DNA from 2 places in the Micromonospora sp. CA-248212 genome. Region 1 is predicted to be linked to the other one. Evidence: riboswitches for the same ligand, from Rfam matches in the RefSeq annotation. Region 1 holds a riboswitch; the other holds the start of a gene.
What was found. Region 1 has a riboswitch for cyclic di-AMP ahead of ACQP03_RS26485 (coiled-coil domain-containing protein). Riboswitches for the same ligand answer to the same signal wherever they lie in the genome.
Positions count from the first base shown of each region.

Region 2: it holds a riboswitch for cyclic di-AMP, as region 1 does, so the genes downstream of both, ACQP03_RS14775 (transglycosylase family protein) here and ACQP03_RS26485 (coiled-coil domain-containing protein) in region 1, are expected to answer to the same signal.

Region 1 covers NZ_CP192023.1:5,656,134-5,660,756, reverse strand. The annotation lists gene ACQP03_RS26505 (STAS domain-containing protein) at 76-438, shown strand; gene ACQP03_RS26500 (hypothetical protein) at 456-635, opposite strand; gene ACQP03_RS26495 (SRPBCC family protein) at 709-1,161, shown strand; gene ACQP03_RS26490 (hypothetical protein) at 1,181-1,708, opposite strand; gene ACQP03_RS26485 (coiled-coil domain-containing protein) at 1,802-2,878, opposite strand; cyclic di-AMP (ydaO/yuaA leader) riboswitch at 2,884-3,015, opposite strand; gene ACQP03_RS26480 (cation diffusion facilitator family transporter) at 3,128-4,045, opposite strand; gene ACQP03_RS26475 (HelD family protein) at 4,153-4,623, opposite strand, start outside.
Region 2 covers NZ_CP192023.1:3,097,397-3,102,019, reverse strand. The annotation lists gene ACQP03_RS14790 (VOC family protein) at 1-267, shown strand, start outside; gene dinB (DNA polymerase IV) at 325-1,512, shown strand; gene ACQP03_RS14780 (hypothetical protein) at 1,616-1,972, shown strand; gene ACQP03_RS14775 (transglycosylase family protein) at 2,048-2,740, opposite strand; cyclic di-AMP (ydaO/yuaA leader) riboswitch at 2,740-2,908, opposite strand; gene ACQP03_RS14770 (peptidoglycan-binding domain-containing protein) at 3,179-3,667, shown strand; gene ACQP03_RS14765 (peptidase inhibitor family I36 protein) at 3,776-4,177, opposite strand; gene ACQP03_RS14760 (AfsR/SARP family transcriptional regulator) at 4,363-4,623, shown strand, end outside.

The DNA of each region.
Region 1 (4,623 bases):
CGTTGGAGGAATACTCTCGGTCGCGGCCCGCGTACTGATGAGGCGCCCGGGGGACGGGCGGGTGGAGGTGCTCGCGTGAGCCTGTCGATCGTGAAGTCGGTCCTGTCCGGTGGTGTCGTCGAGATCGCCCCGCGGGGTGAGATCGACGTCGACACAGCGTACGAGGTGCGAGAGGCGATTGCGGAGGTGCTGGCCAAGAGCCGTCCGCTGCGCATCGAGCTGAACATGAGGCTGGTCACCTTCATCGACTCCGTGGGCATCAGCGCCATGGTCGCCGGCTTCCAGACCGCCGAGGTCAGTGGCGTCAAGCTGGTCGTCACCGAGCCGAGCCGGTTCGTGCACCGTCAGCTCTGGGTGACCGGCCTGCTCGGTCTCTTCGGCGCACCGGAGCCCTACTTCGCCGGGGCCGCCACCCCCGAGGTGCTTCCCGGCGCCTGAGGCGCGGGCGGCCACCGTCAGGCCTGCGCGTCCGGACCGGTCAGGTCCACGTCGGTCACCTCGGTGACTGCCCGGATCGCCGTGACCGACGCGTACCCGGCGGCCAGCAACGCCACGTCGGTGCCGGGCTGCGCGGCCTGCCCGGGCTCCTGCAACGAGGCGGCGCAGAGCACCACGTCGACCCCGAGGGACAGCACCAGTCCGTCCGGCCGTTGCCAGCCCAGGGCGGCGCACGGGACGATCGTGCGACCAGCGACGTCGGGAGACGGTGTGTTCGGCAGCGATACCTTCAGCTACACCGTCCAGGCCCGCTGCTCAGTCGCCGAGGCGGCGGCGCTGTTGAGCGACCTGACCCGTCAGGGTGAACTGCATCCCCTGATCGTGCGGGTCCGCGAGGTGCCGCCCCGCCCGGGGGCCCGCGCCAGCTACACGATCAACGACAGGCTGGTCGCCGGCCCGCTGCGCTTTCGCACCACGTACCACGCGGACGTGCTGGTCAGCGAGCCCGACGAGATCGTCACCGTGGCCCGCCAGTGGCCCGCCACCACGGTTCGCAACCACACCCGGCTGCGCGCCGAGCCGGACGGTCTGGTCCGCATCGACGTCGACATCACCCTGCGCGCGCCGACACCCCTGTTCCGGTACGCCTTCGGTCAGGCCCGCGCCGCCCACCTCGCCCTGGCCGCGCGCCTCGGCGCGGCCCTCGACGACCCCGCGCCGTGAGCCCTCGGTCCCGCGCCCACTACTTCCTTATTGGTGCGTGACGTGGCGCCACGGGGCGCGCAGGGCGATCCCGCGTCGTGCCGCCGGCGGGTCGGCGTCCCCAGGGCTTGTACGTCGACAGGACCGTCGCGATGATCATGAGGCTGGTCGACACCGCGGGCGCGATCACCAGGTCGGCGCGGTCCCGCGCCGGTAGCGCGGCGCCCAGCGCGGCGGCGTGCCGCAGGTTCGGGGTGAGCAGGAACAGCACCAGCCCGACCATCACTGTGGTGATCACGAGCTTGATCACCACCCAGCGGTAGCGCAGCAGGCCCCAGGGGGTGAGCAGCGCGCTGGCGACACCGACGAGCCACACGAGCACGCTCAGCGGCGCGAAGAGCACGGTGCCGACGAGCCCGGCGACCGGGTAGACCACGGCCGGGTCGGCGCCGCGCTGTGCCGCGATGCCGAGGGTGAGTAGCACCAGGTCGGCCCCGAGCCAGCCGAGGGAGGTGACCAGGTGCAGGGTGAGCAGGGCCTTGCGCGTGCGGGGCGCGATTCGCGGCATACCCGAATGCTCCCGGCCCGACCCCGCGTGGTCGTCCGACCAGCGACGACGTCCGGGGTACGCCCGCTGACGTACCCCGGACGGCGTCGGTGGTCAGTACACCGACAGGTGCACGTGGTTGGTGTGGTCGCTGGAGGGGTCGCCGTTCCCCCCGCTGTACGACTTCCAGCCGCTGCTGGGCAGCCAGATCTGCTTGAACCAGATCACGTAGAGCACCGCGAGCCGGTCGGCGTTGCGGATGAAGTACGCGGCCAGGTTGTTGCCGTACGTCTTGTCGCCGCCGGTGGCGATGCCGCCGAAGCCACCCTTCTGCGCGGCGAAGTCGCAGGCCCGGCCCTTGGGGTGCTCGCCCGAGCCGCCGTTGCGGTGACAGGAGACGTACCGGGTGAAGCCGGCGGCCTTGGCCTGGTTGAGCGCGTGCAGGGTGCGGGGGGTGATGCAGCCGCTGGCCGGGGTGGGGTCGTTGATGCTGCACGACTCGGATGGCCAGGAGCCGTCGGAGTTGCGCGGTGCGGGCTGGGCGTTGGCGGTGGAGGTGCCACGGTTGGAGCCGGTGTCGGTGTCGGCGGCGGCGCTGGCGCGTGCCTTGTTGTTGGCGACCGTCAGGGCCCGCTCGGCCTGCTCCTTGCGCTTGGCCATCACCTCGACCTGCTTACGCTGCTCCCGGATCTCGCCGTCGAGGGCGACGCGGGTGCGGTTCGCCTCGTCCCGGGTGGCGTGCAGGTCGCGCAGCACCCGGTCCTCGTTGGCGGCCACCACGTCGAGGGCGGCCGCCCGGTCCATGAAGCCCTCGGGGGTGTTGCTGTTGAGCAGGGCCGAGACGGTGCTGAGTCGGCCGGTGCGGTACGCGACGCCGGCGATCTCGCCGACCTTGCCGTTGCGTACGGTCATCTCGGCCTCGGTGTCCTTCAGCTTGACCGCGAGCTGCTGTTGCCGCTGGATGGAGGTGTCCAGCGCGCGCTTCGCGTCCAGGTAGCCCTTGCTGGCCGCCTCGAGCTGGGCCCGTAGCGCCGGGGTGCCGCCCTCCTCGTCGCCGTCGGGCGCGGCGGCGGCCCGCAGGCCGGCGGGGGGAGCGGCGGTGGCGGCGCCGACCGGAAGCGCGACGCCGAGGGTGACCATCATGACGATCAGTGCCGCAAGCCGGGCGGCGGGTGGTCGTGCTGGTGCCACTACGCATGTCCTTCCGTCAGCCGCCGACCGGGTTAGCTGACGGGTTCGGGACGGAAGATCCCTACCGCTGACGCGGATGCACCCCAGGAACATGGTTCCCCGGTTCGCCCTGTCGGGCGATTAGGCGACGGCCGCCACCGGCGCCGGGAGGCGCCGCCGGGTGGTGGCCGGGACAGAGCCTACCGGTGCTGGTGGGGTCTGTGCAGCCGATGTGACGGAAGGTGCCGGCACCATCGCGAAGGATGACGGTCACCACTCGACGGAACCGCAGGCGCCCGGGGCGGCACCGGGTTCGGTCTGCAGCGTGGCGTGCTCGATGCGGAAGTCGTCCCGCAGGGCGGTACGCGCCGCAGTGAGCACCGCGCCGACCTCCGCGCCGGGCGCCATGGTCAGGTGCGCGGAGGCCACCTCCATGCCCGAGGTGAGCGTCCAGACGTGCAGGTCGTGCACCTCGACCACGCCGGGCACCGCGGCCAGACGGTCGTGCACGGCGGTGACCTGGAGGTGTTCCGGGGCGGCCTGCACGAGGATGCGTACGGCGGCCCGCCCCAGCCGCCAGGTGCGCGGCAGGATGAACACGCCGATCGCGACCGCGACCAGCGGATCGGCCCACCACCAGTCGGTGACGGCGATGAGCAGCGCAGCGCCGATCACGCCGAGCGAGCCGAGCAGGTCGCCCAGCACCTCCAGGTAGGCGCCCTGGAGGTTGATGCTCTCCCGGGCGCCGGCGCGCAGCAGCCCGAAGGCGACCACGTTCGCGAGCAGGCCGAGGATGGCCACCGTGAGCATCGGACCGCTGAGCACCCGGTGCGGGTCGCCGAACCGGCCGATCGCCTCGATCACCACGTAGACCGCCACGCCGGAGAGCAGGACGGCGTTGGCCAGCGCGGCGAGAACTTCGAGGCGGTAGAGCCCGAAGGTGCGTTGCGGGTCGCCGGTGGCCCGCCGCGTGGCGGTGATCGCGGCGAGCGCCATCCCGATGCCGAGTACGTCGGTGAACATGTGCCCGGCGTCGGAGAGCAGCGCCAGCGAGCCGGTGTGGAAGGCGGTCACCGCCTCGACCACCATCAGGGCAGCGAGCAGTCCGAAGGCCGCCCAGAGCCGTCCGCGATGCTGGTGGGCGGCGTTGGCGACCGACCCGTGGTGGTGGTCATGTCCTGCTCCCACGAGACCCACCCTCCGACGTCGCCCGGGACCCGGTCAAATGTATGCTCACATCGCTATGTGTGCAAGTGTAGGGCGAGGGCCGGCCCCTGGGCGCGCCAACCCGACGGTCAGCCGGTCGGGTCGACGGTGGTGAGCCGCTGGGTTGCCCGGGAGAGCGCCACGTAGAGCGTGCGTACACCCGAGCCCGGATCGGCCCGGATCTCGCTGGGGGCGACCAGCACGACTCCGTCGTACTCCATGCCCTTGGCCTCCAGGCTGGTCACCACCTGCAGGCGCGTCGCGCCGAGCGCGTCGAGCCAGCCGGCGACCTCGTCGCGGCGGGTGACCGGCGTGATCACCCCGACCGTGCCGTCGACCTCGCCCAGCAGGCCGGTGGCCGCCTGTACGGCCGCGGCCTGGAGCCCGGCGGGCGGCACCACCAGCTCGACCGGGTCGACGCCGGTGGAGCGGACGGCCCTCGGCAGGGGCAGGTCCGGATAGAGCCGGCGGATCTCCGCCGCCGCCACCGCGAAGATCTCCGCCGAGTTGCGGTAGTTGGTGGTGAGCGTGAACTCGTGCCGTTTGCGCCGGCCCAGCGC
Region 2 (4,623 bases), 2.6 Mb from region 1:
GCGGTGGTCGACCCCACGGGGGCGGGGCCACGGCTGTTCTTCCAGCGGGTGCCGGAGGGCAAGCAGGCCAAGAATCGCGTCCACCTCGATGTGCGGGCCGCGCCGGGGCTGACGGGTGACGACCGGATGGCGGCCCTGGAGGCGGAGGCCGACCGGCTCACCGCTCGGGGTGCCACACGGCTCGCCCGACACGAGCCCGCTCCCCCGCTCGGCGCCGGTCACATCGTCATGGCAGACCCGGAGGGCAACGAGTTCTGCCTCGACTGAGCGGGCGTTCTCCCAGCTCATTGCCGCGACGACCGGCCGTCATGCGAACATGTGTACGTGTCGCACGACGCCCACATCCTGCACGCCGACCTGGACGCCTTCTACGCGTCGGTCGAGCAGCGTGACGACCCGCGCCTGCGCGGACGGCCGGTGATCGTCGGCGGCGGCGTGGTGCTGGCCGCCAGCTACGAGGCGAAGGCGCGGGGTGTGCGCAGCGCGATGGGGGGTCAGCAGGCACGACGGCTCTGCCCGGACGCGATCGTGGTGCCGCCCCGGATGTCGGCGTACACGCAGGCCAGCCGGACGGTGTTCGAGATTTTCCGACAGACCACGCCGCTGGTCGAAGGGCTCTCCATCGACGAGGCGTTCCTCGACGTGGGCGGGCTGCGCCGGCTGGTCGGCACACCGGCCGACATCGCCCAGCGGCTGCGCCGGGAGGTCCGCGACCGGGTCGGCCTGCCGATCACGGTGGGTGTGGCCCGGACGAAGTTCCTGGCGAAGGTGGCCAGCGCAGTGGCGAAGCCGGACGGGCTGCTGGTTGTCGCCCCCGACGCCGAGACTGCGTTCCTGCATCCACTGCCGGTGGAACGGCTCTGGGGCGTCGGTCCGGTCACCGCCGCGAAGCTGCGGGAACGCCGGATCCGTACCGTCGCGGACGTGGCCCGGCTCGGCGAGGCCGCGCTGGTGTCCCTGCTCGGGGCCGGCGCCGGCCGGCACCTGCACGCTCTCGCCCACAACCGCGACCCCCGGGCGGTGCAGATGGGCCGGCGGCGGGGCTCGATGGGCGCGCAGCACGCGTTGGGGCGTACCCCACCTGCGCCGGAGGAACTGGACGCCATCCTCGCCGGTCTGGTCGACCGGGTCACCCGACGGATGCGGGCGGCCGGACGGTCCGGACGCACCATGGTGTTGCGACTCCGCTTCGGCGACTACACCCGCGCCACCCGCTCGCACACCGTGCCCAAGGCGACCGCCGACACCACCCCACTGCTCGCCGCCGCCCGGACACTGCTGCGGGCCGCCCTACCGGAGATCGACCGGCGCGGGGTCACCCTGCTCGGCGTCTCGGTCGGCAACCTGGACGACAACCCGGTGCAGCCGGAGCTGCCGTTCCAAGCCAACACCGGGGCCGACCTGGACGCCGCCGTGGACGCGGTCCGCGACCGCTTCGGCTCGACGGCGCTCACCCGGGCGGCGCTGCTCGGCCGCGCTCCCGGTGTCGAGATGCCGCTATTGCCGGACTAGAGCGCCCCGGTTGCTGCGACCGGAGACACATCACAGCAGGTCGGCGGTTTAGCCGGCCGCACACAGGTGAAGTCTTGAGGGGAAAGCCTGACGAGGGGGGCCCATGTCCGACGAGACCAGCAACCGACCGAGCCGTCGTGCCGAACGCCCGGGCGACGTGACCGACCCGCTGCTCTGGCAGCTCGCGGTCGACGTGCTCGAGGCCCACGAGGCCGACGACGAGGGTCGCTGCCGCAACCTCCAGTGCGCCGGCCAGTCCTGGCCGTGTGCGGCGCGTACGACCGCCGAGCAGTCGTTGCGACTGGCCCGCAGCACCCCCGACTCGGTCGAGACGGCCATCGACGGTGGCGGGGGCGGCACCGGCTGGACGGCCGAGGCCGCCGCGCCGGCGCAGCGCTGGGGCTGGAACGGCGACGTGATGGCCCGCCGCGAGGCGAGGTCGGCCGCCTCGGCGGCGTGACCCGTCCCGCGAGGACAGCGCCAGACGAACGAACGCTCGGCCGGTGACCCGGCCGAGCGTTCGTCGGTACGTACGTCAGAGAGCGAGCCGCTGCCCCGGGAAGATCAGGCCCGGGTCCGCGCCGATCAGCTGACGGTTGCGCTCGTACAGGGCCTGCCAGCCGCCGCTGCGGGGGTGCCGCTCGGCGATCTCCGACAGGGTGTCCCCCGGCGCGACCACGTACGTGTCGCCGCCGGCCGCCGGGGCGGTCCGCTCGTGACCACGGGTAGCCGGCTGGTCGCCGCGTGCCGGCCGCTCCTTGCCGGAGGTGGACGTCGACGACTTGGAGGTCGACTTCGTCGGGGACTTCGCGGTGGACTTCGTCGGGGACTTCGCGGTGGACTTCGTCGAGGTACCGCCCGACGAGCCGCCCTTGCGGCCGCAGGTCGGCCACGCGCCGATGCCCTGCCCGTCGAGCACCTTCTCGGCGATCGCGATCTGCTCGCCACGGCTGGCCAGATCGGCGCGGGCGGCGTACTTCGTGCCGCCGTAGCCGGCCCAGGTGCCCTGGGAGAACTGCAGCCCGCCGTAGTAGCCGTTCCCGGTATTGATCTTCCAGTTGCCGCCGGACTCGCACTGGGCGATCGCGTCCCAGTTGACACCGGCCTGGGCCGGGGCCGCCGGGCCGAAGAGGGCGACGGCGCCGGTGACCGCGCCGACCGCCAGGGTACCGACGGCGACGCGGCGGGTGGTGACCCGTCGATGACGGGGGGTGTACGCAGACGTCATGGATCATTCCTCCACGCCGGCGAGGTGAGCTGTCGGGTTCGGGCCGAGGAGCCCGGCCGCGCGCTGGCGGCTTCACCCCGAGGTGACATGCACCGAGGAACGTTGGGTCCCCCGCTCCTGCCCGGGTTCTGTTTCCGACGACCGGGGGCAGGATTTGGCGTTGCCGGTCGCGGCGTCCACGGTGGTGGACCCGACCGACGGTAGGCACGGTGGGTGACGGTCGCCCACCGCTTGTGAAGTTGTTCACCGGCTCACGCGGGGCGCTGCGGCCAGCGGTTGCGGAGGACGTCCACCTGTGCAGCGGCCATCATGGACCGTTTCCGATCAGGGCCTGCCGTCCCGGTGAATTGACGTTCGGACAGGAAACCGTAGACGGGCGGTAGCGATGCTCTGGAGCACACCGGGTCCGTCCCGGAAACGACACCCCAGGAGGAGATCATGCCGCTCCAGCAGAGTCGCAACGGCCGTCGCCGCGCCGCAGCCGTCCTCGTAGCCCTACTGGCCGGCGCTGGCCTGACGCTGTCCGCGCCGACCGCCGCACAGGCGTCCAGCCCGTGCACCAGCCTGACCTTCTACCGGGTCGGCGGCTACCCGGGCGGCGCGGACATGCACGTGCCCACCGTCGGCTGGCAGACCGGAAACAAAAGCTGCTACCTCACCTACGGCCACTCGGGCTCCGCGGTGCTGGTGCTCCAGGAGGCGCTGAACAACTGCTACGCGCGGTCGCTCAGCCTGGACGGGAACTACGGTCCGAAGACCCGGGACGCCGTCCGGTACGCCCAGCACAAGATCAATGAGGACATCGTGTACGCGAACATCGCCGAGGACGGCGAGTACGGCCCGCAGACACGTGCCTACATGGGCTTCGCGATCTTCGGGGTCAACGGCGGCCCGGTCATTCCCAACGTCTGCTACTACCCGGGCTGACCGCCGTACAGCGCCGGCCGGAGCCCTCGCGGACTCCGGCCGGCGCCGTGGCGGCCCCTCCCCCGGTGCGGCGTCGCCGGCTCCCCCCTGCGCGGCGACGCTCATGGATCAGCAGACCCGGACCGCCTCGATCCGCTGATTCCAGTTCCCCCCGATCGCGGCCGAGTCGTACGCCAGGTTCGCCCGGTAGCCATAGGCGTGCTGGTAGCCGAGCAGGCCGGTGGCGTTGGCGTTGTCCCAGAAGGTGGAGACGGTGCCGGACGGCCGGTTGTTGATGATCGATTGGGCCCGGTTGCGGAAGTACGAGGGCAGCGGGACGTCGTTGCATCCGTTGTACGGACCGTCGAGCAGGAAGATGTCGCCGCTGAAGTTGGCCCCGGCGTACAGGCAGAGCAGACCCGACGGGCAGGCGTAGTTGGCCTGGGCCGGGCTCGGGGCGACGCCGAGCGTGGCGCCCACGGCGATCGTACCGAGCAGCGCGGACGTGAGCCTTCGCAGAGCACTTCGCACGATGGTGACCTCCGGTGTCGTCACGACCGGAACCGGCCGCGAGTCGAGTTGCTGACATCACGTTGATCGATGTCCTTGTAGCAACGATGATCTGCGCGGAAGGTCGACGAATTCCTGCCGGAACCTCAATCCGGCTGTCCCGGGGGTGCCGGTGGGGCGACCGGCGGTGCAGCGAGCGGCGGTTCATGGAGATTCGGGTCCTCGGGCCGGTCGAGGTCTGGGCGGACGGCCGTCCGGTCGATGCCGGAGCGGCCCGCCAGCGCGCCGTCCTGGCCGCACTGGCGGTCGACGTGGGCCGACCGGTGAACCTGGACGCTCTGGTGGACCGGGTCTGGGGTGACGCGTCGCCGCCCCGGGTTCGCCACAACCTGCACGTCTACCTCGCCCGGCTCCGCCGGGTGCTGGCCGACGCGGGCGCGCCGGACGTGTTGGCGCGACGGTCGGGT